Regions from separate parts of the Pseudomonas sp. AC193 genome, predicted to be linked through region 3. Evidence: predicted binding sites of a transcription regulator. Region 3 holds the regulator's gene; each other region holds the start of a gene.
The links. Region 3 encodes FliA, which starts transcription of late flagellar genes. Its sites were predicted from a motif close to CTAAAGTTTNNNNNNNNNNNGCCGNTAA; they were not measured.

Region 1 (7,725 bases), 1.2 Mb from region 3:
GACGGCCGGCAGACAGCGCGCCGGTCATGGCTTCAGCGGTGATGGCAATCAGATAGAGCATCAGCAACATGGTGGCGATCCAGTCAGGAAGGCGCGCAGTCTAGCCATTTCGGTGCCGTACCTGAAGGGGCTCGGGAGACACAAAACAACGTAGGAGCTGCCGCAGGCTGCGATCTTTTGATTTTGCTTTTAAAAAAACAAGATCAAAAGATCGCAGCCTGCGGCAGCTCCTACAGGGATCGCATCAGAACTTGATGAAGTGCTTGCGGTAGTGCTGCAGCTCGGCGATCGATTCGCGAATATCGTCCAGCGCCAAATGGGTGCTGCCCTTTTTGAAGCTGTCGCGTACGTCCGGTGCCCAGCGTGCCGCCAGTTCCTTGAGCGTCGAGACGTCGAGGTTGCGGTAGTGGAAGTAGCTTTCCAGCCCTTTCATGTGGGTATAAAGGAAGCGCCGATCCTGGCAGATGCTGTTGCCGCAGATCGGCGACTTGCCCTTCGGCACCCATTTCTCGAGGAAGGCGATGGTTTCCGCTTCGGCTTCGGCCATGCTGATGCGGCTGTCGCGCACGCGCTGGGTCAGGCCGGAGTTGCCGTGGGTGCGGGTGTTCCACTCGTCCATGCGCGCGAGCACTTCGTCGCTGTGGTGGATGGCGATCACCGGGCCTTCGGCCAAGGTGTTGAGGTCACTGTCGGTGACGATGGTGGCCATTTCGATGATGACGTCGTTGTCCGGGTCAAGGCCGGTCATTTCGAGGTCGATCCAGATCAGATTCTGCGGGTTTTGCATGTTTCGGCTCCTGAGCAATGCTGCGCAGTTTAGCCTAGGCCGGCTGCCGGGCGTGCTAAACTCGCGGCCGTTTTACCTAATCGCTGCATTCTTCAGACGGAACACCCATGGCCAAACGCCAACTCAATCGTCGTCAAAACTGGCGCATCGAAAAGATTCAGGGCGAACGCGCCGCACGCGCCGCCAAACGCGAGTCCTCGGCTGTCGAAGCCCTGGAGGGCGGCGACCTGGGCCCGGAACAGACCGGCCTGGTGATCGCTCACTTCGGCGTGCAAGTCGAAGTCGAGGCCATTGACGGCGAACAGGCTGGCCAGGTTTTCCGCTGCCACTTGCGCGCCAACCTGCCTGCGCTGGTGACCGGCGACACGGTTGTCTGGCGTGCCGGCAATCAGGGCATCGGTGTGATCGTCGCGCAACTGCCGCGTACCACCGAACTCTGCCGTCCGGACAGCCGAGGCCAGTTGAAGCCGGTCGCGGCCAACGTCGACATGATCGTCATCGTCTTCGCCCCGCTGCCCGAGCCGCATGCCAACCTGATCGACCGCTATCTGGTCGCCGCCGAACACGCCGGCATCCGCCCGTTGCTGCTGCTGAACAAATTCGACCTGATCGACGAGCACAACGCACCGGCGCTCAATGCGCTGCTGGCGGTGTACCGCACGCTGGGTTATCCGGTGCTGGAAGTGTCGGCGCACCACGGTGACGGCATGGAACAGCTGCAAAAGCAGCTCGACGGACGCATCAGCGTGTTCGTCGGTCAGTCCGGTGTCGGCAAGTCGTCGCTGGTCAACAGCTTGCTGCCTGAAGTCGAAACCCGCGTCGGGCCGCTGTCCGAGTTGTCCGGTCAGGGCACGCACACGACGACCACCGCGCGCCTGTTCCACTTCCCCGGCGGCGGTGAGCTGATCGACTCCCCGGGTATCCGTGAATTCGGCCTCGGCCACGTCAGCCGCGCCGACGTTGAAGCCGGTTTCATCGAGTTCGACGACCTGCTCGGCACTTGCCGTTTCCGCGACTGCAAGCACGACCGCGAACCGGGTTGTGCGTTGCTCAAGGCACTGGAAGACGGCCGCGTTCAGCAACAGCGCATGAACAGCTACCGCTCGATCATCGCCAGCCTGCCCGAAAACGGCTATTAAACAGTCGTTCCGGCAGCCCTTTCCCCAAGGGCTGCCGGATGTCGGTTTTCCCCTGACTCTCCCCTCTCTTTTTTAAACATCAGGCTTTTCTGTAGGACTTTTGCACGCCTGCTTGCAGGACATTTCTCTTTCTTCGCCCAAGCCTTGTGGGCACGCTTCATGAGCCTACATTGAGTTCCTCGTCGCACGTTCGCGCCCCAGAGGAACCCCCATGCAAACCTACCATTTGTTCATCAGCCACTCGTGGAACTACTCCCACGCCCACGACAATCTGGTGCGCCTGCTCAGTGCCCACCCCGACTTCACCTACAAGAATTTTTCGGTGCCGCCGCACAACCCGATCATGGGCGCGCAGACTGACAAACAGCTCGAAGAAGCCATCGAAAACAAGATTCGTCCGTGCTCGGCGGTGCTGATCATGGCCGGCATGTATTCGACCTACAGCAAGTGGATCAACAAGGAAATCGAGATCGCCAAGCGCATGGGCAAGGTGATCATCGCAGTGAAACCTTTCGGCGCCGAGCGCATTTCCACGGTGGTGCGTAACGCCGCACACGCCGAATGCGCGTGGAACACCAACAGCATCGTCGGCGCGATCCGCCTGCACACGGCGGCCTGATCATGCGCAAAGGACTGTTTATCGGCATCAACGACTACACGCATATTTCGCGCCTGAGCGGTTGCAGCAATGACGCCATGGCCATGGCCTCGGTGCTGAAAACCGACGCCGAAGGCGACCCCAACTTCAAGAATGTCGTGCTGACGTCGGCTGAGGATTACCTGGGCCGGGAGATGCTCGAAGACCAGATCCGCGAGCTGTTTTCCGGCGACTGCAATGTCGCCCTGCTGTATTTCGCCGGGCATGGCGGCTTCGACACCGACAATGACGAAGGCATGTTGCTGCCCCAGGATTATCGCAACGCCAAGGACGGCATCCGCATCAGCGACATCCTCAACTGGGCGAGCAAAGCCACACGCATCAAGAACAAAGTGATCATCCTCGATTGCTGCCAAAGCGGCGCCGCCGGCGAGGTCCGTGCCTTGCGCAGCGAGAGCAGTGTGGTCGGCGAAGGCATGACCATTCTGACCGCGTGCAAAAAGGAAGAACCGGCCATGGAAGGCGCGCAACACGGCGTGTTTACCGGTTTACTGCTGCAGGCTTTGCACGGTGGCGCGGCGAACATTCTCGGCAAGATCACGCCCGGCAGCCTCTATTCCTTTGTCGATAACGCGCTCGACGCTTGGGAACAACGCCCGGTGTTCAAGACCAATGTGTCGCAGTTCATTTCCCTGCGCGAAGTCTCGCCGCTGATCCCCAAAGAGATCCTGCGCAAATTGCCCGAATGGTTTGCCGAAGCCGAATCGACCTACCCGCTCGACCCCAGCTACGAACCGACCGAAGCCAGCTTCAATCCGGAACACGGCGAGGTCTTCGCGCAACTGCAGAAGTGCAATCGCCACAGCCTGATCGAACCGGTCGACGCCGAGCACATGTACTACGCCGCCCTCCACTCCACCGGCTGCCGCCTCACCGCGCTCGGCGCCTACTACCGCGAACTCGCAATCAAAGGACACTTCTGATGCCTGTGTTTATCAGCTACCGCCACATGGATCGTATGCAGGCCATGGCGATCAACAGTCGCCTGAAACAGGCGAACATCAAGACCTACCTGGATGTGCTCGATCCGGAATCACAGACCACCGACGACATCACCGGCGTCATCACCCGCAACATCACCGAGTGCACGCACTTGCTGGCGGTGGTCTCGGAGCGGACGGCTTCGTCGTGGTGGGTGCCGTTCGAGATTGGCGAGGCGACCATCAGCAACCGACGGATCTGCTCGTTCAAGACCGGGCCGGCGGAGCTGCCGCTGTATCTGGATAAATGGCCGAAATTGAGTACGGATAAAGATCTGGATTTCTTTATTGATGCTTATCGTGAGGAAGTGACGAACAAGCGCTCGGTGATGCTGGATTCGATGAGTGAGTCGATGAAGGGGACTTACAAGAGGAATGCTGAGCAGTTTCATGATCAGTTAAAGGGCAGGATTCGGCGGGGGTTTTGAGATCTCACTGACCGCCTCCCAATCATTTTCGTGGCGTTACGAAAATGATCTGCAAAATGAAACCGACAACCACAAAAAAGCCGACATCTCTGTCGGCTTTTTCGTCTCTTACTGCTTCGGCGCAGGAGCCGGCGCTGGCGCCGCACTCCCCGGTTCCGCCGGCTTCGGCGCGGCGTCATCAAACAAGTTCAGCCGTTCACGCAACTCATGCGGCGGCACCGGTTGCTGATCCGCCGGCAGAGCATTCGGATCAACCGGCGCTGCCGGGGTGGCGCCGTTGTGGCTTTCATCGACTGGTTTCGCTGCGTCCGCACCTTGCGCACCCTCGATCGCTTCCTGGGCCTTTTTGGTCAGGACGACGATGTCGATGCGGCGGTTGACCGGGTTGAACGGATTTTCCCGGTCGAACAACGCCGACGAGGCATAACCGACCACTCGCGCCACTTGCGCATCCGGATAGCTACCCGCCACCAGTGCACGACGTGCAGCGTTGGCGCGGTTGGCCGACAGCTCCCAGTTTCCGAAATCGCCGGTGCCAGTGTACGGCTTGGCGTCGGTGTGGCCGCTGATGCTGATTTTGTTCGGCACCGCTTTGATGGTATCGGCCATCGCCAGCAAGATGTCTTCGAAGTACGGCTTCAGACGTGCGGAACCGGAGTCAAACATCGGCCGGTTTTCGGCGTCCATGATCTGGATGCGCAAACCATTCGGGGTGATCTCGAAGAGGATCTGATCCTTGAATTTCTGCAGCTGCGGGTTCTCGTCGACCTTGTTCTGCAGTTCTTGCAGGAGCAGTTCCAGACGTTCTTTCTCGACCTGCTCGGCCATGCCTTCTACCTGTTCGGTGTCGACGGTGACCTTGTCTGGTTGCGGCTGGGATTTCACCTCAGGGTTGAGGGTATTTTCCGGTGCCAGGGTCGGCGTGCCGCCCAAGTCGATGATGTACGGCGTGCCGCTTTCGGAGAAGCCGACCGGGTCTTTGAAGTAACCGGCGATGGCGATCTTCTGCTCGGGTGTGGCGGTGGACAGCAGCCACAGCACGAGGAAGAACGCCATCATCGCCGTCGCAAAGTCGGCGAAGGCGATTTTCCACGCCCCGCCGTGATGCCCACCGGCTATGCGCTTGACGCGCTTGATGATAATCGGCTGATTATTTTCCATGACTTAGCGACCGCGAACCGCTTGTTCCAGCTCGGCGAAGCTTGGACGGTGCGCCGGGTACAGCACTTTGCGGCCGAACTCGACCGCCAGCGACGGCGGCATGCCGGAAGCCGAAGCCACCAGCGAGGCTTTGATGGCTTCGTAAACGTTCAGCTCTTCTTTGGCATCGTGGGCCAGCGAATGCGCCAGCGGGCCGAAGAAACCGTACGCCGCGAGAATACCGAAGAAGGTACCGACCAGTGCCGCACCGACGTGCAGACCGATGGATTTCTGATCGCCTTCACCCAGCGAGGCCATGGTCACTACGATACCGAGTACCGCCGCGACGATACCGAAACCCGGCATGGCATCGGCGATGCCGTTCACCGCGTGGGATGGATGTTCGAGGTCTTCTTTAAGGCTGTAAAGCTCCATGTCGAACAAGCCTTCCAGCTCGTGCGGAGCCATGTTGCCGGACGACATGATGCGCAGGTAATCGCAGATGAACGCGGTCATGCGTTCGTCTTTGAGCACGGCCGGGTACTTGGCGAAGATCGGACTCGCGGCGGCGTCTTCGATGTCGCCCTCGATGGCCATCATGCCTTCGCGGCGGCTCTTGTTGAGGATCTCGTAGATCAGACCCAGCACTTCCAGATAGAACGTGTGGGTGAAGCGCGAACTGAACATGCTCAGGGATTTCTTGAGCACGTGCATCGTCATGTAGCCGGGGTTGGCCTGCAGGAACGCACCGAGTGCCGCGCCACCGATAATCAACACCTCGAAAGGCTGGATCAGGGCGGCAATTTTGCCGTGGGAAAGCACGTATCCGCCGAGCACGCTCGCGAATACGACGATGATGCCGATAATTTTAGCCATAGGTAGAAAGTACTTATTTAAGTCGGGTTCAAGGTCATATTCGGAAGTTAAAAAATCTCTTCTTCTACTTATCGGCAAAACTGCGCCAGACTATAGCCAGTTCAGGCGAAAAGCCAATTTAGCCCATGCCGGGCGCGTCTAAAGCAGATGAAGATCCCGTCCAGACATGGCTAATGAAACGAACGTCCCACACGCAAAACCGACCACCCTCGAAGGCTGGGTCAAGCTGCTCGACAGCGTTCGCCTGCCGGTGCCGCAAGAGGCACACGACAAAGTCTGTCGCGCGATCCGCGATAACCGCAGCTCGCTGCGCGACATCGCCGATTTGATGCAGGACAGCCCGGCGCTGGCCTTGAGCATCATCCGTGAGGCCAATCGTCACACCCACGGCAACATGGGCACGCCGGCGGAAAATCTTGAAGTGGCGATCAATCGTCTCGGCCTCGCCCGCACCGAAGAGTTGCTCGCGCGCCTGCCGGCCCAACCGCAGATGCAAATTCCCAAGGCCCTGCGCCAATTGCAGATGATCAGCCAGCACGCGACGCAACAGGCCAATGGCTTTTTCGCCAGTCGCCTGGCGCGGCTGTGGCAGGACATTCATTGGGGCAGCCTGTTGTTTCTGTCGCCACTGTGGCCACTGGCGCTGACTTATCCACAGTTGCTCGAAGAGTGGGAGCTGCGGGTTATCCACAAGGGCGAGTCGGCACGCACCGTCGAAAAGCAATTGTTCGGCGTGCGCCTGCTGCGGATCGCGGAAGCGCTGGTTGCGGTCTGGCACCTGCCGATCTGGGTGCAGCAAGGCTATAAATTGCTGCTCAGCGAACAGCGTGAACTGGTCAAAGTGCTGCGCATCGCCCGCGACAGCGAACACCCGCTGCGCCAGCAAAATCGCCTCGACGATGACCCGACTTTGCGCCGCTGGCTCAACCAACCGGCCAACACCGTGCTGCTTGCCAACGGTCTGGCGCTGTCGGCGCAACAGGCTTGGGACAGTCCGCACAGTGAGCGCTGGCAATACCTGACCAGCCTGTATCTGCAGATTTCCATGGACGAGGTGCAGCAACAGTTGCACCAACAAGCCGCGAACAGTGCCCGGCAACATGCGATGCCTGATTTGTGGCACCCGGCCGTTTCGCTGTTGTGGCCGTGGGGCACCCGTCGCTTGCCGGCCGGCATGCTGCCCGCCGCCGCGCCGACCTCTGAAGACCTGGGCCAGTGGCGTAAGCAATGCGCCGAACTGCTGGCTGAGCCGAGCCGCTTCACCAATGCCATGAGCCTGACCGTCGCCGCCCGCGATGCGCTGGTGGCCAGCGGCATGCGTCGGGTGATGATCCTGATGGCTGACCGCACACAATCCAATCTGCGCGTGAATCAAACCTTCGGCCTGCCGAAAGAAGCGGCAGCGCTGAATTTTGTCGTCAGCCAGAGCAGCGTGCTGCAACGTTTGCTCGCGCAACAAGCGCAGGTGCGGATCAACCCGGACAACAACGCGCAGTTCTCCGCCCTGCTGCCGCCGGGCCTGCGCACGTTGTTTCGCGGTGAGCATTTGTTCCTGCGCTCATTGGTCAACAATGGCCGGGTGATCATGATCGTTGTCGCCGATCAGGGCGGCGGGCCGTTTGCCGACATCACCGTGCAGGCCTTTGGCAAAACCGCGCAGTGCATCGAAAAAGCCCTGTACAGCTTTAGCAGCCGTGGCCGATGAGGCTGCGCTACA
Region 2 (7,725 bases), 2.0 Mb from region 3:
GGTCTCGTCGAAAATCGAGAAACCGGGTTTGTAGCCCAGCCGCACGTGCTCCTTGCGGATGATGTTCAGACCGAGGTTGTGGAAGGTGCAGACCGTCAGGCCGCGCCCTTCGCCGGCGCGCAACAGGGTACCGACCCGCTCTTTCATCTCGCGCGCGGCCTTGTTGGTAAAGGTCATGGCGACGATGTACTGGGCGCGGATGCCGCAGTTCTGGATCAGGTGCGCGATTTTGCGCGTGATCACGCTGGTCTTGCCGGAGCCAGCACCGGCGAGCACCAATAGAGGGCCGCCGACGTAGTTCACGGCTTCTTGCTGCCGGGGATTGAGTCGGGACATACGAAAATTCGGGAGTCGTTGACGAAATGGGCCGGCATTTTAACAGGCTCAGAGATTTGTGCTGCTCTGTCCGACTTGTGACGTACCACGCGATTCAAATTTGCCGGTTTTGTTACTTTCACGCAGGATGCGCGGTGATTTTGCGGCTAATGTTCTCATTCGTGACACAAAATAACGTTTCGATATCCGTTGTCATTTGGTCATTGGTCAGCGCAACGGCATAATGCCCCCGCCCACATCATTGCAGAGTCTAGGGAGCTAGCTTGTCTACGCCTGTCGAACCCTTGCGTTTGCTGCTACTGGCCGAAGAGCCAGCGTGGACAGCGTTATTGCGTGAGTGTCTGGCTCCGATGGGGAGCGCGGCGGTGCTGATCAGCGCGCCGAGCTGGGAGTCGGTCAGCAGTTTGTTCGAAGACAACCGCCATGCGGTGTTATTGACCCTTCCTGCGTTGCAACCGGCACCCGGCCGCTGCAGCCTGCCGACGGTATTGTTGCTCGACCACGAACCGGACACCGCGCCGGTTGGCGTCAGTGACTGGCTGGTGTTCGACGCCCTCGACCCCGGCATGCTGCGCCGTTGCCTGCGCCATGTGCGCGAACGCGGCGTTCTCGAAAACACCCTGCAACGCCTCGCCGAACAGGATCCTTTGACCGGCATCGCCAACCGTCAGGGTTTCCAGACTTTGCTGACAGCGCGTCTTGCTGAAGGCGATGGTCGCGGCCTGGCCCTCGGGCATCTCGATCTCGATAACTTTCGCCACGCCAACGACGCCCTCGGCCATCAGGCTGGCGATCGGCTGATCCTGCAGGTCGTGGCGCGGCTGAAAAGTCAGTTGGAAGCCGGCGATCAACTGGCACGTCTCGGCAGCGATGAATTTGCTTTGCTGATCGACACCCGCCGCGCGCCGCAACGCGCCGAGTGGATGGCCGAACGCATCACCGAAGCACTCGCCGAACCGTATTGGGTGGATGGCGAAAGCCTGCTCATAGGCTCCAGCCTCGGCATCGCCCACGCCCGCGCGCAGGCTGGCGCTGACCCGCTGATGTGGCATGCGCACATCGCCATGCAGCAGGCCAAGAGCACGCAGGGCTGCACCTTTCATATCTTCAACGAACGCATCAACCGCAACGCGCGGAGCATGGCCGACCTCGAAAGCGAGCTGCGCCGGGCCTTGCGTCGTGATGAGCTGGAATTGCATTACCAGCCACGCCTGAATCTTGAGGACGGCCAGATTGTCGGCCTCGAAGCCTTGGTGCGCTGGCGCCATGGCGAACGTGGTTTACTGCCGCCGAGTGAGTTTGTTCCTTTGGCCGAGCAGAGTGGGTTGATCGTGCCGCTGGGTTACTGGGTGATTTCCCGGGCGTTGCGCGATATGCAGGCACTGCGCGAACGCGGATTGCCGGCGCTGCACATGGCGATCAACTTGTCGTTCCGCCAATTTCAGGACAGTCAGTTGTTGCCGACGCTGAGCCGCTTGATCGCTGAGCGGGGTGTAGAGGCGCAATGGCTGGAATTTGAACTGACGGAAACGGCGGTGATGCGCCGTAGTGATCTGGTCAAGCAGACCATGGATGCGTTGGGCCGCCTCGGTGTGCGTTTCTCGCTGGATGACTTTGGCACCGGGTTCTCGTCGTTCGTGCACCTCAACAGCTTGCCGATCACTTTGCTGAAGATCGACAAGAGTTTTGTCGGTGGCATGGAACAGCGCGAAGAGAACCGCAAACTGGTGCACGCGATGATCAACCTTGCGCACAACCTGCATCTGGAAGTGGTGGCGGAAGGGGTTGAGACGCCGGAACAACTGGAATTGCTGCGCGGGTTTGGTTGCGATCAGGTGCAGGGTTATCTGATCAGCCGGCCGTTGCCGTTGGCAGAGCTGGTTGAATACCTGACGTTTGGCTCAAGCCAACAGCCTGCCCTCGAAATCGTGAGCTGACCCAAGTCTTCGGGTCAGGCACAAATCCCTGTGGGAGCGGGCTTGCTCGCGAAGGCGCCGTGTCAGTCAATGCACATATCGACTGACCCACCGCTTTCGCGAGCAAGCCCGCTCCCACAGGGGATCCTCACTCCGGTTGTGCGACGGCGTATTGCCGTAAAGACACAGGCTCCAGCCGAATCATCCGCTTCATCTTCCACTCAAACGCCAACGTCAGACTCACCGCCGCGCACGCCAACCCCAGCGCCAATCCCCACCAGACGCCCGTCGGCCCCCAGTTCAAGTGGAATGCCATCCACCACGCCGCTGGCGCGCCAATCAGCCAATAACAGCCGAGCCCGACCAGGAACGTGGTCTTCGCATCCTTGAGCCCGCGAATACAGCCCATGGCAATCGTCTGCGTGCCGTCGAACAGCTCGAACCATGCCGCCACGGCCAGCAGGCTCACCGCCAAACGAATCACTTCGGCAAACGCCGGATCGTTGTGATCAAGGAATAACCCGACCAATTGATTCGGCAAGAACCAGAACACCATCGCAAACCCGAGCATCACCACCGCACCAAAGACAATCCCGACCCGGCCTGACATCCGTGCATCGAGCAATTGCCCGGCGCCGTAATGTTGGCCGATGCGCATGGTGATCGCATAAGACATCCCCGCCGGCACCATGAACGCCACCGAAACAATCTGCAGGGCGATCTGATGCGCGCCCAATTGCGTGCTGCCCATGGTGCCCATGCACAGTGCTGCGAAGGCGAACAAACCGACTTCCACCGCGTAGGTGCCACCGATCGGCAGACCGAGGCGCCAGAGCTCTTTCAGGTACTGTCGATTCGGCCGCGATAACCCTGCGCGCAGCGGATAAGCGTCATACGCCGGGTGCCGACGAATGTGCCAGGCCAACCCCAGCGCCATGCAGTTGGCGACAATCGCCGTGACCAGGCCGATGCCCATCAGGCCCATTTTCGGCAGACCGAACATGCCGGTGATCAGCGCGTAATTGAGCAGGAAGTTGGCCACGGTGCCGGCCAGACTGATGACCATCACCGGTGTCGCCCGACCAATTGCACTGGTGAAACCGCGCAGGGCCATAAAGCTCAGGTAGCCGGGCAGGGCGAAGGGCAGGGCGATCAGGAATTGCCCGGCGGCGTTGACGTTGGTTTCGGTCTGGCCGAACAGCAGCAACACCGGTTTCAGGTTCCACAGCAGCAAACCGGCGCCCAGCGCCATCAGCCACGCCAGCCACAATCCGGCCTGGGTCAGACGGGCCGCGCCAATGATGTCGCCCGCACCTTTGCGAATCGCTACCAAGGTGCCGACTGCGGCAATCACACCGATGCAAAAAATCGACACAAACGAATAAGTCGCCGCGCCCAGACCGCCGCCGGCCAGCGCTTCGGGACTGAGGCGCGCCATCATCAAAGTGTCGGTCAGCACCATCAACATGTGCGCCAACTGTGAAGCGATCAACGGCCCTGCCAGCCGCAGAATGGCCCAGAGTTCAGTACGCACAGGATGTTGCATGGGTATCACCACTCAATTTTCAGAGGTAACAGGAGACCGTCGATTCTCGGCGCTTGGCAGGCATTGCACAAAGGGATAAAAAGGATGGGTGGCATGACTAAAACTCATCCTGAATAGATTCCGCTCATTTCGCTGCATCCCGCCACTGGAGCTTTGTGCATGGCCCGTCGACTTCCTCCGTTGTATGCCCTGCGCGCATTTGAAGCGGCGGCGCGACATAGCTCGTTCACCCGCGCGGCGGAAGAACTGTCGATCACCCAGAGCGCGGTGAGTCGGCATATTCGTACGCTGGAAGAGCATTTTGCCTGCCGCTTGTTTCACCGCAGCGGTCGCAATCTGCAACTGACTGAAGCGGCGCGGCTGCTGTTGCCGGGGATTCGCGAAGGTTTCACGGCGCTGGAGCGCGCCTGCAATACCTTGCGCGCCGAGGACGACATCCTGCGCATGAAAGCCCCGTCGACCCTGACCATGCGCTGGTTGCTGGCGCGCCTGAGTCGCTTCCGCCACCTGCAGCCGGGCAACGAGGTGCAACTGACCAGTGCGTGGATGGATGTCGATTCGGTGGACTTCAATGATGAGCCGTTTGATTGCGCCGTGTTGCTCAGCGACGGCCATTTTCCGCCGGACTGGGAAGCGAGTTTGTTGTTTCCCGAAGAACTGATCCCGGTCGGCGCGCCGAATCTGCTCAACGATCAACCGTGGGATCTTGATCGACTGGCAAACACCGAATTGCTCCACCCGACCCCGGATCGCCGCGACTGGCGCAGTTGGCTGGAGCACATGGGCTTGTCCGATCAGGTCTCGCTCAAGGGTGGGCAAGTGTTCGACACGCTGGAGCTTGGCATGATCGCGGCGGCGCGTGGCTATGGGGTATCAATGGGCGATTTGTTGATGGTCGCCGAAGATGTCGCGCAAGGACGCCTCAGTCTGCCGTGGCCGACCGCCGTTGCCAGTGGCCTGGATTATTACCTGGTGTGGCCAAAAACCCGTCCAGGAGGTGAGCGTTTGCGCCGCCTCAGCGATTTTCTTCAAGGCGAAGTCCGCGCCATGGAACTGCCGGCCGTTGCGCGCTTGAGCTGAAACGTTCGAGCCGCCACAATGCCGGCCCCGTGCCATACCCTCGCACAGCGCTCAAGTATTCGGAATTACCGCCGACTATGAGCAAGTGGAACCGTCGTGCCGGTCTCCATGCTTCACCCCCATTATTAGAATTATTCCGAGCATCAGCTGCGATCAAGGAGGATCCGGTGGCTCGGCCAGGAGCTGTTCATGTCTCAACCTCGCGCTCGGATTGCCTCGCAGCTGGGCCTTGCCCTTGCTGTGATTCTGGCGGTCGTCATCAGTGGCAGTACGGTGTTCGCGTTGCGTTCGCTGGATACCGCCAACCTCGCCACCCGTGAAGAACATCTGGCCAGTGAGGCGCGACTGCTGGCCGACCAACTGAGCACCTTCCACGGCACGTTGCGTGAAAGCACCCAGCGCCTCAGCGGGTTGTTCGAGAAGCGCTTCAGCAGCGGGTTGAGCCTTCATCCGGACGAGCCAGTGAGTGTTGCCGGCACCCAGACTCCGGGCCTGCATCTGGGCAGCGAAGTGCTGAACAACAACTTCAAGGAAGTCGACGAGTTCAAGCAGATGACCGCGGGCGTCGCCACGCTGTTCGTGCGCAGTGGCGAAGACTTCATCCGCGTCAGCACCTCGCTGACCAAACAGGACGGCAGCCGCGCCATTGGCACCTTGCTTGACCACGCCCATCCGGCCTACGCGAAGTTGATGGCCGGACAGGGTTATGTCGGCCGCGCCTTGCTGTTTGATCGTTCCTACATGACCCAATACACCCCGGTGCGCGATGGCAGCGGCAAAGTGATTGCGGTGCTGTTCGTCGGTTTCGATTACACCGATGCGCAGAATGCTCAGTTCGATAACCTCAAACGCTTCCGCATCGGTCAGACCGGCTCGCTGGCGTTGCTTGATGAGCAAAGCAAATGGCTGGTTCCACCAGCGGGCGTGCAGGCGCTGGATCAAGCGATCCCGCTGATCAAGGATCTGGCGAAATCGCCGGGCAAAGGCCAGTTCTGGGGCGACACGTCCGAAGATTTCTACAGTGTCGCGGTGCCGTTCGACGGCGGCCCGTGGTCGGTGGTGGCGAGCATGCCGAAAGCCGAGATTCGTGCAGTGACCTGGAGCGTCGGCACGCAACTGGCGATTGGCAGCCTGTTGGCGATGTTGCTGGCGGTCGGTTCGGCGATGTGGCTGCTGCGTTCGAAACTGCAACCGCTGGGTGATCTGGTGCGACAGGCCGAAGCCTTGGGCGCCGGTGATCTGAGCGTGCGTCTGGATGTAGCGAGTAACGACGAAATCGGTCAGTTGTCGCGCGCGTTCAACCAGATGAGCCAGGCGCTGTCGACCATGGTTGAGCACATTCGCCGTTCCTCCGCGGAGGTCAACAGCCGAGCGCAGGCACTGTCCGGTTTGTCTGGCGGTGCTTACGAAGGCATGGAGCAACAGTCCGGCGAAATCACCAGCATGGCCGGCGCGGTGGAAGAATTCAGCGCGACCTCGTTGAACATCGCCGACAACATGGGCGCGACCCAACGTCTGGCACAGGAAAACGCCCAGCAGACGCAGATTGGCCGCAGCTCGATGGAAGAAGCTTCGTCCTCTCTGGAGCAAATCGCTGGCGCCCTCAACAGCACCGCCACAGTGATCAACACGCTCGGTCAGCGCTCGCAGGAAATTGGCGGCATCGTTGGCGTGATCACCTCGATTGCCGAGCAGACCAATTTGCTGGCGCTCAACGCTGCAATTGAAGCGGCGCGTGCCGGTGAGCAAGGTCGCGGTTTCGCCGTGGTGGCGGATGAAGTGCGCAGCCTGGCTTCGCGTACCCGTCAGGCGACCGATGAAATCTCGGTGATGATCCACAGCATTCAGCAGGAAACCGGCAACGCGATCAGCACCATGGAGCAGGGCAATGTGCTGATGCAGGAAGGCTTGTCGCGTAACGCCAATGTCGCCTCGGCGCTGGCGCGGATTGATGAGCAGAGCCGTTCGGCGGGGCAGCAGTTTGCTGCGATTACCACGGCGACTCAGGAGCAGAGCAGTACCGCGACGTTGCTGAGCAGCAATTTGCAGAGCATTGCGTTGGCCAACAGTGAGCAGCGTGAGGTTGTTTCGAATCTGGCGGTGACGGCTAAAGAGCTGGAAGGCTTGGCGGCGGACTTGCGTGCCGAGGTTGATCGGTTTCGTTGATGGGTGGCTGAAATCGCTATCGCGAGCAGGCTCACTCCTACAGGTGTATTGGTTGGTCGCAATGTTTGTGATCACTGAAGATCCCTGTAGGAGTGAGCCTGCTCGCGATCGCCTCACTGCCAATCCTGGATAAAACACTCGAGCTCTTGCTCTTTCACACTTGCTGAAACGTTTCCGCAGCGCTATAAAAATGGCACAACTCCAATAAAGGCTGCTGCCATGACCCCGCTCAAACTCGCCGTCGCCCTCGGCGCATTCTCTGCTGCTTCCCACGCCATGGCCTGGGATTACGTCCTCCTCGATACCAACAAGTCCGCGCAAAACTGGAGCATCACCAGTGAGCAGCTCGGCGTGAAAACCGACAAACCCTTCTCCGTCAGCCTGCGTACCTTGCACGGGGGGCGGCAGGAAGGCGTCAGCATCGTCGATATCGATAACGGCACGATGAAACTCTCGGTGGTGCCAACCCGAGGGATGAACGTCTTGCAGGCCTCTGTCGGCAACGTGCGCATGGGTTGGGATTCGCCGGTCAAGGACGTGGTCAACCCGGCCTTCATCGAGCTCAACGGGCGCGGTGGTCTGGGCTGGCTGGAAGGTTTCAACGAGCTGGTCGCCCGCTGCGGTTACGAATGGGTTGGCCATCCCGGCATGGACAACGGTGAACTGCTGACCTTGCATGGC
Region 3 (7,725 bases):
CCCGAAGACTTTCTTGATCGGCTGCATCCGCGTTTTCATCACTGCGGTTTGCAGGTCAGCGGTGACCACATCGAGGTTCGACACAGCCTTTTGCATGGCTTCGTCGCCGCTGTTCAAGCCCAGGCGCACCAGACGGTTACGCACCAGTACCAGTTCGCCGACCATGTTCATGATTTCGTCGAGACGTGCGGTATCGACGCGCACGGTGGTCTCGGCTTCGCTCGCCGGTTTTTCCGGTGGCGGTGTTGCCGGTGCACGGGCCGGAGCCGGCGCAGCAGCTTTGGGGGCTTCGGCTTTTGGCTCAGGCTTGGCGACAGGTTTCGGCGCCGCAGCGGCTGGAGCCTTGGCGACTGGCGTGGCCACCGTCGAAGCGCTGCCCGCAGAGGCGGCGCCGACATCGGTGAATTTGCCTTTGCCGTGCAATTCGTCGAGCAGCGATTCGAATTCGTGATCGCTGATCAAGTCGCTGCCGGCAGCGGCGGCCGCTGGAGCAGCAGGCGCAGGTGCCGAGGCAATCGCCGACTCCAGCGCTTCGACGGCGAAGTTGCCTTTGCCGTGCAACTGATCGAGCAACGCTTCAAATTCGTCGTCGGTGATGTCCGAGCTGTCGCCCGCTGCCGGAGCAACCGGAGCCGCTGGCGTCGCCGCTACGGCGTCCGGCGCGAACTGGCCTTTGCCGTGCAGTTGATCCAGCAACGACTCGAATTCGGCGTCGGTGATTTCATCGCTGGCGGCGCTATCGGCCACCGGCGCTGGCGGGGCTTCGGCTTGTGCCTTGACGGCATTCAGCGAGTCCAGCAGTTGTTCAAATTCGTTGTCGGTGATGTCGCCCGAATCGCTTTCCGCGACCGGCGCTTCAACGACTTCTTCGACCGCGACGGCATCCGCCGATTGCGGCTCGGCCAGACGTGCCAGCGCTGCCAGCAGCTCAGGCGTTGCAGCGGTGATCGGTGCGCGTTCACGCACCTCAGTGAACATGCTGTTCACCGCGTCCAGTGCTTCCAGCACCACGTCCATCAGTTCTGCATCAACGCGACGCTCACCCTTGCGCAGGATGTCGAACACGTTTTCGGCGATGTGACAGCACTCCACCAGCTCATTGAGCTGAAGGAAGCCGGCGCCCCCTTTTACAGTGTGGAAACCGCGAAAAATTGCATTGAGCAGATCCGCGTCATCCGGTCGGCTTTCCAGCTCGACCAGTTGCTCGGACAGTTGCTCAAGAATCTCGCCGGCCTCAACCAGGAAATCCTGAAGGATCTCTTCATCGGCGCCGAAGCTCATTAATGGGGTGCTCCTAACAGGTCTAAAAACCTAAACTCAAAATCCAAGGCTGGATAACAAATCGTCCACATCGTCCTGACCGGACACAACGTCTTCTCGTTTATCGGCATGAATCTGCGGACCTTCACCCTGCGAGAGATGTTTTTGTGGATCTTTTTCTGCAAGCATCGCGGCGCGGTCATGTTCGATGCCCGCAAAGCGGTCCACCTGACTGGCCATGAGTACGAGTTTGAGCAAATTGCTTTCGACTTCGGTGACCAGTTGGGTCACGCGTTTGATCACCTGACCGGTGAGGTCCTGGTAATCCTGGGCCAGCAGAATGTCGTTGAGATTGCTCGACACCGCACGGTTGCCCGTGTGGCTGCGCGACAGAAAACCGTCGACCCGGCGCGCCAGTTCGCGGAACTCTTCAGCCCCGACTTCGCGGCGCATGAAACGGCCCCAATCCGTGCTCAGAGCCTGGGCTTCTTCAGCCAGACCATTGACCACCGGCGTGGCGCTTTCCACCAGATCCATGGTGCGGTTGGCCGCAGCTTCCGTCAGCTTGACCACATAGCCCAGACGTTCGGTAGCGTCGGTGATTTGCGACACTTCCTCGGCCTGCGGCATGTGCGGATCGATCTGGAAATTGACGATCGCACTGTGCAGTTCGCGTGTGAGCTTGCCCACTTCCTGATACAGGCCGCGGTCACGGGTCTGATTGAGCTCATGGATCAGTTGCACAGCGTCGCCGAACTTGCCTTTTTCAAGGCTCTCGACCAGTTCGACCGCGTGTTTTTTCAGGGTCGACTCGAAATCGCCCTGTGAAAATTCTTTATGCTCCATAGCTCCCCCGCGCGTTCATCAGCCGATGCGTTCGAAAATCTTCTCGATTTTGTCTTTCAGCGCCTGAGCCGTGAAAGGTTTGACGACGTAGCCGTTCACACCGGCCTGAGCGGCTTCGATGATCTGCTCGCGCTTGGCTTCAGCAGTCACCATCAATACCGGCAGGTGCTTGAGTTTTTCGTCGGCACGCACGTGACGCAGCAGGTCGATACCGGTCATGCCCGGCATGTTCCAGTCCGTTACCAGAAAGTCGATGCTTCCGCTGTTGAGCACTGGAATGGCAGTGGTGCCATCGTCAGCCTCGACGGTGTTGGTGAACCCAAGATCACGCAGCAGGTTCTTGATGATCCGCCGCATCGTTGAGAAGTCATCAACGATGAGGATTTTCATGTCTTTGTTCAATTCGACCTCCAAGCAGTCTTAAACGCGCCCAGCACCTGGACGCGCCACTTCAATCAATCGGCGCAGCACTCGAAGACTGTCTGGAGCACAACAGAGCAAGACCGGTGCCGTTCATCACCGCACCAGCCTCGTTCGCAGTGTCCCCACACTGCCTTCAGCGCGCTCGCCACTCCCCCAAACGCCCCCGCAAACGGGCCGCGCACTGGCTGTGTAACTGGCTGACCCGCGATTCACTGACGCCAAGGACTTCACCGATTTCCTTGAGGTTCAGCTCTTCGTCGTAGTACAGCGCCAACACCAGTCGCTCACGCTCCGGCAAATTGGCAATCGCGTCCGCCAGCGCCGCCTGGAAGCGTTCATCTTCCAGATCGCGTGACGGCTCAAGATGAGCACTCGCGCCATCCTCGTGCAGCCCTTCGTGTTCGCCGTCCTGCAACAGATCGTCGAAACTGAACAGGCGACTGCCCAAGGTGTCATTCAAAATCCCGTAGTAATCGTCGAGACTCAATTGGAGTTCGGCCGCAACTTCGTGATCTTTAGCATCACGGCCGGTTTTAGCTTCAATTGAGCGAATTGCGTCGCTGACCATCCGGGTATTGCGGTGAACCGAGCGTGGTGCCCAATCCCCTTTGCGCACTTCGTCGAGCATCGCGCCGCGGATTCGAATGCCCGCGTACGTTTCGAAACTGGCGCCTTTACTGGCGTCGTATTTGGTCGAGACTTCAAGCAGGCCGATCATCCCGGCCTGGATCAGGTCTTCAACCTGCACACTTGCCGGCAACCGCGCCAGCAAGTGATAGGCAATGCGTTTGACCAGCGGCGCGTAACGCTCGATCAGCTCGTACTGAGCGTCGCGTGCCGACTTCTTGTAGTAATTCATACCGCTAGCGGTCATAGCACGGGCCCTGCCGTTTGCTGCACGAGGCGCTCGACAAAAAACTCAAGGTGGCCGCGCGGGTTGGCGGGCAGCGGCCAGGTGTCGACCTTTTGCGCGATGGCCTTGAACGCCAGCGCGCACTTGGAACGCGGGAAGGCTTCATAGACAGCGCGCTGCTTCTGCACCGCTTTGCGCACGCTTTCGTCGTAAGGCACGGCGCCGACGTATTGTAAGGCGACGTCGAGGAAGCGATCCGTGACCTTGGTCAACTTGGCGAACAGGTTGCGACCTTCTTGCGGGCTCTGCGCCATGTTGGCGAGGACGCGGAAGCGGTTCATGCCGTAATCGCGGTTGAGCAGTTTGATCAGTGCGTAAGCGTCAGTGATCGAGGTCGGCTCATCGCAGACCACCAGCAACACTTCCTGCGCTGCGCGAACGAAACTGACTACCGAGTCACCAATACCTGCAGCGGTGTCGATCACCAGAACGTCGAGATTGTCGCCGATGTCACTGAAGGCCTGAATCAGGCCGGCGTGTTGCGCCGGGCTCAGATGAACCATGCTCTGCGTGCCGGACGCGGCCGGTACGATGCGGATCCCGCCGGGACCTGCAACAGTACGTCGCGCAGCTCACAGCGGCCTTCGATGACATCGGCCAGAGTGCGTTTGGGTGTCAGGCCCAGCAGAACGTCGACGTTCGCCAGTCCCAGATCGGCGTCCAGCAGCATGACCCGACGGCCAAGCTCTGCCAGCGCCAGAGACAAGTTCACTGACACGTTAGTTTTGCCGACGCCACCTTTGCCGCCGGTCACCGCGATCACCTGTACGGGATGCATGCTGCCCATGTTATTTCTTTACCTTGTCTTGCATAGACGGAGGCCACATTACTGGCTGCGCGTTCACAAACGGAACAATGCATGGCAGACCATCGATGTAGGTACAAAAACTGTTCATGAATACCTCAGCCTACCTGCTTGGTGGGGCTGTGGTAGATATCAGCGAACATGTCAGCCATGGCTTCTTCGCTGGGTTCTTCCTGCATTTGCACGCTGACGGCGCGGCTGACCAGTTGATGACGGCGCGGCAGATGCAAATCATCCGGAATCCGTGGGCCATCGGTCAGGTACGCGACCGGCAATTCATGACTGATCGCCAGGCTTAACACTTCGCCAAGGCTGGCCGTTTCATCCAGTTTAGTCAGGATGCACCCGGCGAGCCCGCAACGCTTGTAACTGTGATAAGCGGCGGTTAGAACCTGTTTCTGGCTGGTGGTTGCCAATACCAGATAATTTTTTGAACGGATGCCACGCCCGGCGAGGCTTTCGAGCTGCATGCGCAGGGCCGGATCGCTGGCTTGCAGGCCGGCGGTATCGATCAGCACCACGCGTTTGCGCAGCAATGGATCCAGCGCCTGCACCAGCGACTGGCCCGGATCAACGTGGGTCACCGGCACATTGAGAATGCGGCCCAGGGTCTTCAGTTGTTCCTGCGCGCCGATGCGGAAGCTGTCCATGCTCACCAGCGCGACATTCTGCGCGCCGTATTTCAGCACATAACGTGCGGCCAGTTTCGCCAGCGTGGTGGTCTTGCCCATGCCGGCAGGGCCGACCATGGCGATCACACCACCCTCTTCCAGCGGCTCGACTTCCGGCACGGCAATCATTCGCGCCAGATGCGCGAGCAGCATGCGCCAGGCCTGACGCGGCTCTTCGATGTCGCTGATCATCGACAGCAGATCACGCGACAGCGGGCCAGACAGACCGATGCGTTGCAGACGGCGATACAGATTGGCTTGCGCCGGACGGCTGCCCTGCAGTTGATTCCAGGCCAGTGTGCCGAGCTGCACTTCCATCAGCTCGCGCAGGCTGTTCAATTCAAAACGCATCGAATCCAGTGCGCGTGGATCGACGCCGCCGGAGGACTGCGCCGGTGCCGGGGCTGGACGCGCTGGCGCGGCGTAGGTCGGCTCCGTCAGCGGTTCAGCGGCGGTCAACGGCAGGCCAGCGGTGAGTGGCAGGCCGGCAAAGATCTGGCGATTGCTATTGCCATCGGCTTCGCCACGCAGGCTCAGCTCGGCCTGGGCGGTGACGATGCGCGACTGGGTCTTGCGCAGCTCGTCTTCGAGTTCCATGTTCGGAACCCGTGGCGCCAGCGCCGACAATTTGTAATCGAGCGCAGCCGTCAGCTCGACACCGCCGGCAATGCGGCGGTTGCCAATGATGGCGGCATCAGCGCCCAGCTCATCACGAACCAGCTTCATGGCCTGACGCATATCGGCGGCGAAAAAACGCTTAACTTGCATGAACCACTACCTCAGCCGTTGGGCCCTACTGTCGCAACAATTGTCACTTGCTTGTTGTCCGGTATTTCCTGGTAGGCCAGCACGTGCAATCCAGGGACTGCGAGGCGGCCAAAGCGCGAGAGCATCGCGCGCACCGGGCCTGCTACCAACAGGATCACCGGCTGACCTTGCATCTCCTGACGCTGCGCCGCTTCGATGAGCGAACGTTGCAGCTTCTCGGCCATGCTTGGCTCCAGCAGAACGCCCTCTTCCGAGCCTTGTCCTGCCTTCTGCAGACTATTGAGCAATATCTGTTCCAACCTTGGTTCCAGGGTGATCACAGGCAGCTCGGACTCAGTGCCTACAATGCTTTGGACGATGGCGCGCGATACGCCAACCCGCACCGCAGCCACCAGCGCGGCGGTATCTTGACTCTTGGCGGCGTTGTTGGCGATGGCTTCGGCGATGCTGCGGATGTCACGCACCGGCACGTGTTCGGCCAACAGCGCTTGCAATACTTTAAGCAGTTGCGACAACGAGACCACGCCCGGCACCAGCTCTTCAGCCAGTTTCGGCGAGCTTTTGGCCAGCAATTGCATGAGTTGCTGCACTTCCTCGTGGCCGATCAGCTCACTGGAGTGTTTGTACAGAATCTGGTTCAAGTGCGTCGCGACCACGGTGCTGGCGTCGACCACGGTGTATCCGAGGGACTGTGCCTGCGCGCGCTGGCTGATTTCGATCCACACCGCTTCCAGCCCGAAAGCCGGATCTTTGGCGTTTATGCCGTTAAGCGTGCCGTATACCTGCCCCGGGTTGATCGCCAGTTCGCGATCCGGGTAGATCTCGGCTTCGGCGAGGATCACGCCCATCAGGGTCAAACGGTAGGCGCTTGGCGCCAGATCGAGGTTGTCGCGGATATGCACGGTCGGCATCAGGAAGCCCAGATCCTGCGAGAGCTTCTTGCGCACGCCCTTGATCCGCGCCAGCAATTGCCCGCCCTGATTGCGATCCACCAACGGGATCAAGCGGTAGCCGACTTCCAGACCAATCATGTCGATTGGCGTCACGTCATCCCAGCCCAGCTCCTTGGTTTCCATGGCGCGGGCCGGCGACGGCAGCAGCTCCTGCTGGCGTTTGACCTCTTGCAGCGCTTCAACCTTGGCGACGTTCTGCTTCTTCCAGAACAGGTACGCGCCGCCAGCAGCCAGTGCCGCCATGCTGAGGAACGAGAAGTGCGGCATGCCCGGCACCAGGCCCATCACCGCCATCAAACCGGCCGCCACCGCCAGCGCTTTTGGCGAGGCGAACATCTGGCGATTGATCTGTTTGCCCATGTCTTCCGAACCGGAAGCACGGGTCACCATGATCGCCGCAGCTGTAGATAACAACAGTGATGGCAATTGCGCCACTAAACCGTCACCGATGGTCAGCAAGGCGTAAACCCGGCCGGCATCGCCGAAGCTCATGTTGTGCTGGAAGATACCCACGGCCATGCCGCCGATGAGGTTGATGAACAGAATCAGCAGGCCGGCGATGGCGTCACCGCGCACGAACTTGCTGGCACCGTCCATCGAACCGTAGAACTCAGCCTCTTGGGCGACTTCCTGACGGCGCATCTTCGCCTGGTTCTGATCGATCAAACCGGCGTTGAGGTCGGCGTCGATCGCCATTTGTTTGCCGGGCATCGCGTCGAGGGTGAAGCGTGCGCTCACCTCGGAGATCCGCCCGGCACCCTTGGTCACCACGACGAAGTTGATGATCATCAGGATCGCAAACACCACGATACCGACCACGTAGTTACCGCCGATCACCACCTCACCGAAGGCCTGAATCACCTTACCGGCCGCGGCGTGGCCGTCCTGACCGTGGAGCATCACCACCCGTGTCGAGGCGACGTTCAAGGCCAGTCGCATCAACGTCGCGACCAGCAGAATCGTCGGGAACACCGCGAAATCCAGCGGCCGCAGCGCGTACACGCAGACCAGCAGCACGACAATCGACAACGCAATGTTGAACGTGAAAAACACGTCGAGCAGGAACGGCGGGATCGGCAACATCAT
Region 4 (7,725 bases), 3.2 Mb from region 3:
TGTCACCACCTGAGCCCCGGCCGCCAGCACTTGCCCGGCAATGTCCTCCCCGGACACATGAAACAACCATTCACTCTGCGCCTTGTTCAGCGGTTGTTCGATCACTTGATCAATCACCGACGCGAACGCGCTCATGTTCGGCAGATACGCGGTAAAGCCGTCGCCCTTCAACGCCGTGGTACGAATCCCCAACGTCGCGCAAATGGCATCCTTGAGCCGAATGTCATCACGATCCGCCTGGCGTGAGCGCTGAATCAATTCGACCAGTTCCTGATCCACCAACTCACCGCCAACAATCAACGCCGGCCCTTGTTCCCAAGACTCTGGCGGGCAATCTTTGGCGGAGGGATTGAGCGGGATATGCGGGTTGATTTCCGCCGGATAAATGCGGCACACCAATGGTCGGCGCTCGTAGATGCGGCAGAGCTTGTCTTCGTCAAGATTCCGGCAAGGCCCGACGTTGTACGCGGCGAAGGTGATTGCCACGTGCGCAGCGGTCGCGCCGCTGCGTACCACCGCCGAGCGACGTTCGGCGTGCTCGCGTTGCTGCGTTGGCAAGCCGAGTCCGTTGCCGAGAAAGGCCTCGACCAACACGATCACTTGACCACCGTCCGCCGCCCACATGCGGGCTTCGGCCAGGGTCAGGGGGACGTGGTGGTCGGTGCAGCATTTGCCGCAGCCTACGCAGGAAAACGTTGTATTCATTGAACGGCCAGTCGCGATTCAGGGCATTAAACGGTGACGGAAAACCACCGCGCTGACCTGAATCGAAGCAAGTTGTGCGCCACTCACTGGGTTTTGGCGGGCGGGCGGATCGAGTCCCACTCGGTGACGAACGCGGTTTTCGACTGTTTGTTGTAGAGGCACAGCTCGGTGCCTTGCTGGCCTTTCATGTGTTTTTGCGGGTAGGTGCCTTGCAGCAGCACGGCGGTGTAGCCGACGCGGTCATCGAATTGCGCGGGGCTGCCCACGGGTTTTGGGGTTTTGAGACCGCTGGCTTTGGTGCAGCTGGCGAGGACGGTTTTATCGTAGGCGGCCCAGGCGTCGGGGCTTGAGGCTTGGGCCTGGGAGGCTAGGGCGGTGAGGCAGAGGAGGCTGAGGGTGAGGGCTTTCATGATTGGGCGTCCTTGGTGTGGGTGGCCAAGCTTGGAGTCTGCCTCTGCAGTTTTGTTGCTTAGGTTATCGTCAAAAGATCGCAGCCTTCGGCAGCTCCTACAGGGGATCGCGAACATCTGTAGGAGCTGCCGAAGGCTGCGATCTTTTGACTTTACAGGTCGGGCACCAATTCCCGGCGGACTACATACATCCCGACACTTTCATACAAGCGCTGCGCCCGCAGGTTGTCTTCCAGCACCTTCAAATCAACAAACCCTTCGCGCCGTTGCTGAAACACCTTGAACGCATTCACCAGCAACGCCCGGCCCAATCCTCGGCCCTGCGCCCGAGGGTGCACCACCAGATTCTTGATATAGGCACTCGTCCAGCACTGCGCCACACCGACAACCCCTTCGCCATCGCAGGCAATAAAGCACAAGGTCGGGTCGTATTCCGGATCGCGCTCAAAGCGTTGCTGCCATTCATCGAGCATCGGCACCCGGCCACCGCCCTCGCGGTAACCGAGTTGCATCAGGTGATGCACCGCTGGCGCCAGTTCTGCGCGGTATACGGAAATGTCGATGCCTGAGGGCCATTGCACATCCGGCACGACTTCAGCCAAGTCGCGCCGCATCAGAAAACAATACGTCTCGCTCAACACTCACTGCCCGTGCGCAGCGACGTGCTTGGCCGCTTCGATCAAACGCTGGGTCAGTTCCGGCGAGGAGAATTTGGTCAACACCGCATTCGCACCCGCCAGCCGCGCTTTTTCGCTGTTCATCGCGCTGTCGAGCGAGGTGTGCAGCAGCACGTAGAGGTGGGCGAAGTCCGGGGTTTCGCGCAGGGTGCGGGTGAAGGCGTAGCCGTCCATTTCGGACATTTCGATGTCGGAGACGATCAGGTTGATCTGCTGCGCCGTGCCTTGCAGGTCGAGCAGGCAGTCGATGGCTTCCTTGGCGCTGCGCGCGGTGTGGCATTGCAGGCCGAGGTTACGCAGGGTGTGCACCGATTGTTGCAGCGCGACCTGGCTGTCGTCGACCACCAGAATCCGTGCGTTACCGAGGACTTCGGCGTCTTCCATGGTCAGGTCGGTCGGCGCCATTTCGATCTGCGCCGGGGCGATGCTGTGGATGACTTTTTCGATGTCGAGCACCTGCACCAGCGTGCCGTCCACCGAGGTCACGCCGGTGATGTAAGCGCGCGGGCCGCCGGAGCCGAACGGTGGGGGTTTGATGTCGGTGGTCAGGCAGTGGACGATTTTGCTCACGGCTTGCACGTGCAGGCCCTGCTTGGAACGGCTGACGTCGGTGACAATCAGGCAGCCGCCGTCCGGGTCTTCCAGCGGTCGTTCGCCGATCGCGCGGCTGAGGTCGATCACCGACAGCGAATTACCGCGCAGCGTGGCGATGCCTTTGACGTGCGGATGTGATTCCGGGAGTTTGGTCAGTGGCGGGCAGGGGATGATTTCACTGACTTTCAGCAGGTTGATCGCCATCAGCTTGCCGCTGCGCAAGGTAAACAGCAGAAGCGAAAGTGAATCTGCGCGGGCTTTGGTGGAAGACATATAAACCTTCTGTGGAAAAAGGTGGTGGGCGAGGGTGGATCGCCAAGAACTATTGATGCCGGGTTATCGGCGTTAAGGGGTGGGGCTTTAGGTCAGTTGTCGGGTGGGGGTTGGATTCAGAGTCTGCGGTCAGATCAGAGCCCCTCACCCCAGCCCTCTCCCAGAGGGAGAGGGGGCCGATTGGGGGATATTGTAGAATTCCGCCGACCTGAACGTGCTCTGCTGAATCCACAATCGACTCAATGTTTCAGGTCGATGGATGATGCAAGACATCTCGGTCGGCTCCCTCTCCCTCCGGGAGAGGGCTGGGGTGAGGGTCTGCCTTTAGCTCTTCATCCCCAACCGCTTAGCCATCCGCCCAAGATTCGCCCGATCCAGCCCCAATTCCCGCGCCGCGCTCGCCCAGTTATCCTGATTCCGCTCCAGTGCCGCACTGATCAACCGCCGCTGATACTCCTCAGTCGCACTGCGCAAATCACCGTTAATCAACGGCGCCGTCGCGACAACATCGGCAGCCGCGGCGGCAGAGTTATCCACAACCTCACGCGGCAAATCCAGATCCGCTGCACTCAAACTCAAAATCTTCGGCCGCACCTTGCAGTTACCCAACGCCTTCAACGCACTGCGCCCAATCAAATGCTCCAGCTCGCGCACGTTGCCGGGCCAGGTATAAGCGAGCAGCGCTTCCTGCGCATCGCTGTTCAGACGCAGGCTATTAAGGCCCATGCGCGAACGGTTCTGCTCCAGAAAGAAACCGCTGAGCAACAACACATCCCGCCCACGATCATGCAGCGCCGGCACACGCAGCGGGTACACACTCATACGGTGATAGAAGTCGGCACGATAGCGACCGCTGCGTACTTCCTCGGCCAAATCGCGGTTGGTCGCGGCGATCAAACGCACGTCGACTTGATGCTCTTTATCCGAGCCCAAACGCTGCAACTGCCCGCTCTGCAACACCCGCAGCAACTTGGCCTGCACCGTCAGCGACAGTTCACCCACTTCATCGAGAAACAGCGTGCCGCCATTGGCCAGTTCAAACTTGCCACGACGGTCGCTGGTGGCGCCGGTGAACGCGCCGCGGACATGGCCGAACAATTCGCTTTCCACCAAGGTGTCCGGCAGTGCGGCGCAGTTGAGGCTGATGATCGGTTTCTCGGCGCGCGGGGAGGCGGCGTGGATCGCTTGCGCCACCAGCTCTTTGCCGACTCCGGTTTCGCCAGTGATCAGCACAGTCAGATCGCTGCCGCCGACCAGGTTGATCTCCTCCACCAAGCGTTTGAGCGCTTTGCTCTGGCCGATCATTTCGCGGTTTTGCTGACCGCTGGCTTGGCGGTACACCTCGGCGCGCTGATGCTCGTCCTCCGCGCGAATCGCCAGTCGTTCGATGCACTCGGCCGCGTTGACCGTGGCCGAGGCCAGACTGGCAAACGCTTGCAGAGCATCCAGTTCAATCGGCTCGAAACGCTCCGGATCGAGCGCGTCGAGGGTGATCAGCCCCCAGAGTTTTTCATCGACAAACAGCGGGCAGCCGAGACAGTCGTGGACTTCCAGATGTTCGTCGAGCCCATCGACCAAACCGTCATAAGGATCGGGCAAGTCGCTGTCGGCGGCGAAACGCGTTGGCCCGGCACCGGCCAGAAGGATTTCGAAGCGCGGGTGCTCGCTGACCTTAAAACGGCGGCCAAGGGTGTCGGTACTCAAACCATCGACTGCCAGCGGCACCAGCGATTCACCGTCGAGGCGCAACAACGCGGCGGCATCGCACGGCAGCAGGGCGCGCATGGCTTCGAGCAAGCGTCGATAACGCTCGCCCTCGGGCAGTTCGCGAGACAGGTCGGAGACTAATGGCAGTAGAGCGGTAAGCAGAGATTTGGCAGTCATGGTCTTGTAGTCAAAAAGACAAGATGTAGTCGCGATGACTATAAAACCCTTTGAGTCGTTATGACTACGTATTTCTCAAGCCATTGATTTATAGGGATTAAAAAGTTGGCACGGAAACTGATATGACTCAGATAACTTTTTCAAGAAGCTCAGGAGTCACTCTTATGCTTAGCGTCCAGGATCGTGCCATCGTCAAATCCACCGTGCCTCTGCTGGAAAGTGGCGGGGAAGCGCTGATCACGCACTTCTATCGCATGATGCTCTCTGAATATCCGGAAGTACGCCCTCTGTTTAATCAGGCGCACCAAGCCAGCGGCGATCAACCGCGTGCTCTGGCCAACGGGGTTTTGATGTACGCCCGCCACATTGATCAGCTTGATCAGTTGGGCGATCTGGTGGCGAAGATCATCAACAAGCATGTGGCCCTGCAGATTCTGCCGGAGCACTACCCGATTGTCGGTACCTGCCTGCTGCGGGCGATCTCTGAAGTGCTCGGTGACGAAATCGCCACCCCGGAAGTGATGAGCGCGTGGGGCGCGGCGTACGGTCAACTGGCCGACATTCTGATCGGTGCAGAAACAGCCATCTACGACGAGAAAGAACACGCAGTAGGCGGCTGGCGTGGGGCGCGCGACTTCATCGTCGCGGCCAAGGTTGAAGAGAGCGCGGAAATTATCTCGTTCTACTTCGAACCTGCCGACAAAGGCGCGATTCTGGCGGCTGAGCCGGGTCAGTATATCGGCATGAAGTTGATCCTCGATGGCGAAGAAATCCGCCGCAACTACTCGCTGTCGGCGCTGGCCAACAAAGGTCAGTACCGCATCAGCGTGAAACGTGAACCGGGTGGCCGTGCGTCGAATCACTTGCACGATCAACTGCACGTCGGCGCGAGCATTCAGCTGTTCCCGCCATCGGGCGAGTTCACCCTGACGGCCAGCGATAAACCGCTGGTGCTGATCAGTGGCGGTGTGGGTATTACGCCAACATTGGCGATGCTCGAAGCGGCGCTGGAAACCGAGCGTCCGGTGCACTTTATCCACTGCGCGCGCAATGGCGGCGTGCATGCGTTCCGCGACTGGGTCGATGGCTTGGCGGCGCGTCATCCGCAGCTCAAGCGTTTCTACTGCTACGCCGAAGACGATGGCGTTAGCCCGGCGGCGGACAAGGTCGGCATGTTGAGCCTGGAGCAATTGGGCGAGTGGTTGCCGGAACAGCGTGATGTCGATGCTTACTTCCTTGGGCCGAAGGGGTTCATGGGCGCGATCAAGCGTCACCTGAAAGCGCTGGGTGTGCCGGAGCAGCAGAGCCGTTACGAGTTCTTCGGGCCGGCTTCGGCTTTGGAATGATCTGAGACCGAGTTGTCCCCTTCGCGAGCAAGCCCGCTCCCACACTTGGAATGCATTTCAAACTGTGGGAGCGAGCTTGCTCGCGAAGGCCGTTATGCGGTCTGTATTTGTGCACCCTGTTTAAAAGGTTAATGGTTCCTTAACCGCTTTATCGTTTATTCCCCCGGTGTAGACTTGCGACAACTTTCAGCCGCACGCCGGCTGAACCATGGACATACAAGGGAAACGCGATGAGCGAGGAAACAATGCGGTTGGGACGTGAGCGGCGCTTTCTGGTGCTGTTGGGCATCATCTGCCTGGCGCTGATCGGTGGGGCGTTGTACATGCAGATCGTGCTCGGTGAAGCGCCATGCCCGCTGTGCATCTTGCAGCGTTATGCGTTGCTGCTGATTGCGATCTTCGCGTTCATCGGCGCGGCCATGCGCACGCGTCGCAGCATCACCGTGTTCGAAGTGCTGGTGGTGATTTGCGCACTGGCCGGCGCGGCTGTTGCCGGGCACCACGTGTACACGCAGTTCTATCCGGCAGTGAGCTGCGGCATCGATGTGCTGCAGCCGATTGTCGATGATCTGCCGCTGGCGAAGATCTTCCCGCTGGGCTTTCAGGTCGACGGTTTCTGCTCGACGCCGTACCCGCCGATCCTCGGCCTGTCGCTGGCGCAATGGGCGCTGGTGGCGTTCGTGCTGGTGGTGATTCTGGTGCCGCTGCTGACCTCGCGTAACCGCAAGGCACTGCGCTGAGTCAACTATTCGGCAAGTAAGCCGATACAGAAAACGCCTCGATTTGCGGATCAGTAAATCGGGGCGTTTTGCATTTCAGAGACTTTGTGAAAACACCGTGACGAACGGCAACGGAGGGTGCGACAGGTGTGCGACATGTTGTCACACGCGGTGTGTCGCAGGGCTTCGCGAGGGGCTGGATTGGCCTCCTGTTACACAAAAACATTGGTCTGTTTCGGCAATTTTCTGCTTTTAAGCACAAACGCTCGAACAGGCAGTTTTAACACGCTCTGGCAAATGGCCAGAGCCCTTGTGTTGTCGGGCTTTACGCTGATATCGACGTGGGAAAAAGCCATCAGAGCTGTCTGAACTGAGGCGTGTAGACCTACAATTTTTGGTGTTTTTGTTGAGAATCGATTTCGATAACATGCGGAACTTTTGCAAAAATGGCGATGGATTGTTGCTCGAACGGATAAAAATTATTTCGGGATAAGACATGGTGTATAGGGCGCTACCTATCTACAATCGCCCGCACTGAATTCCCGGCACTGTTCAGCCTTTATTAAGGAGGCGAGCAGGAAGTCGGGTGTCGAGTGAGTCGTTAGGCTTCCAAGACACCCAGGTGTCGGTGCCTTCCAACTTTCCGCACCAAATGGAATTGGTCTGTAACTAGGCCTTTGACCACGAATTCGAATAAGAACTCACCGCTGTCCCAGGATTTGTCGAGCGTCTGACGCGAGACGGGCGGCCCTTATTCAATCCAAAGAAAATGCCAACCCTTGGCAGGGTGAAGTGTTGGCGATCAAAACCCAACTGCATTGCGCAAGCTGCTTTAGAGGTCGTGAGATGAGTAAAAACAGGTACCCCAGATTACTAGGCCTAGTGCCGCTGCTCGGCACGTTGTTGCTGGGAGGCTGCAACATGACCTTGCTCAATCCAACGGGCCAGGTCGGCCTGGAACAGCGCAACCTGATCATCACCGCGACCCTGCTGATGCTGTTGGTCGTTGTGCCGGTTATCGTCATGACCTTCCTGTTCGCCTGGAAATACCGCGCGTCGAACAAGAACGCCGTCTACACCCCGAAATGGTCGCACTCGACCAAAATCGAAGTGGCGG

Region 1: the regulator FliA is predicted to act here: its motif matches at 6,077-6,104, upstream of motA (flagellar motor stator protein MotA).
Region 2: the regulator FliA is predicted to act here: its motif matches at 4,929-4,956, upstream of ACZZ0D_RS25240 (methyl-accepting chemotaxis protein).
Region 4: the regulator FliA is predicted to act here: its motif matches at 2,723-2,750, upstream of ACZZ0D_RS01855 (chemotaxis protein CheW).

What each region holds. Positions count from the first base shown of each region.
Region 1 covers NZ_OZ409832.1:4,774,817-4,782,541, forward strand. The annotation lists gene ACZZ0D_RS21495 (trimeric intracellular cation channel family protein) at 1-70, opposite strand, end outside; gene orn (oligoribonuclease) at 245-787, opposite strand; gene rsgA (small ribosomal subunit biogenesis GTPase RsgA) at 895-1,926, shown strand; gene ACZZ0D_RS21510 (TIR domain-containing protein) at 2,138-2,545, shown strand; gene ACZZ0D_RS21515 (caspase family protein) at 2,548-3,507, shown strand; gene ACZZ0D_RS21520 (toll/interleukin-1 receptor domain-containing protein) at 3,507-3,992, shown strand; gene motB (flagellar motor protein MotB) at 4,101-5,153, opposite strand; gene motA (flagellar motor stator protein MotA) at 5,157-6,008, opposite strand; gene ACZZ0D_RS21535 (HDOD domain-containing protein) at 6,175-7,713, shown strand.
Region 2 covers NZ_OZ409832.1:5,629,610-5,637,334, forward strand. The annotation lists gene rep (DNA helicase Rep) at 1-336, opposite strand, end outside; gene ACZZ0D_RS25225 (putative bifunctional diguanylate cyclase/phosphodiesterase) at 600-2,273, shown strand; gene ACZZ0D_RS25230 (NorM family multidrug efflux MATE transporter) at 2,401-3,798, opposite strand; gene ACZZ0D_RS25235 (LysR substrate-binding domain-containing protein) at 3,958-4,878, shown strand; gene ACZZ0D_RS25240 (methyl-accepting chemotaxis protein) at 5,068-7,044, shown strand; gene ACZZ0D_RS25245 (aldose 1-epimerase family protein) at 7,264-7,725, shown strand, end outside.
Region 3 covers NZ_OZ409832.1:3,611,088-3,618,812, forward strand. The annotation lists gene ACZZ0D_RS16270 (chemotaxis protein CheA) at 1-1,281, opposite strand, end outside; gene ACZZ0D_RS16275 (protein phosphatase CheZ) at 1,318-2,106, opposite strand; gene ACZZ0D_RS16280 (chemotaxis response regulator CheY) at 2,125-2,496, opposite strand; gene fliA (RNA polymerase sigma factor FliA) at 2,663-3,403, opposite strand; partial or broken gene fleN (flagellar synthesis regulator FleN) at 3,400-4,229, opposite strand; gene flhF (flagellar biosynthesis protein FlhF) at 4,346-5,686, opposite strand; gene flhA (flagellar biosynthesis protein FlhA) at 5,698-7,725, opposite strand, start outside.
Region 4 covers NZ_OZ409832.1:384,828-392,552, forward strand. The annotation lists gene ACZZ0D_RS01840 (YkgJ family cysteine cluster protein) at 1-705, opposite strand, end outside; gene ACZZ0D_RS01845 (hypothetical protein) at 789-1,115, opposite strand; gene ACZZ0D_RS01850 (GNAT family N-acetyltransferase) at 1,268-1,729, opposite strand; gene ACZZ0D_RS01855 (chemotaxis protein CheW) at 1,757-2,659, opposite strand; gene norR (nitric oxide reductase transcriptional regulator NorR) at 2,984-4,543, opposite strand; gene hmpA (NO-inducible flavohemoprotein) at 4,708-5,889, shown strand; gene ACZZ0D_RS01870 (disulfide bond formation protein B) at 6,120-6,629, shown strand; partial or broken gene cyoA (ubiquinol oxidase subunit II) at 7,455-7,725, shown strand, end outside.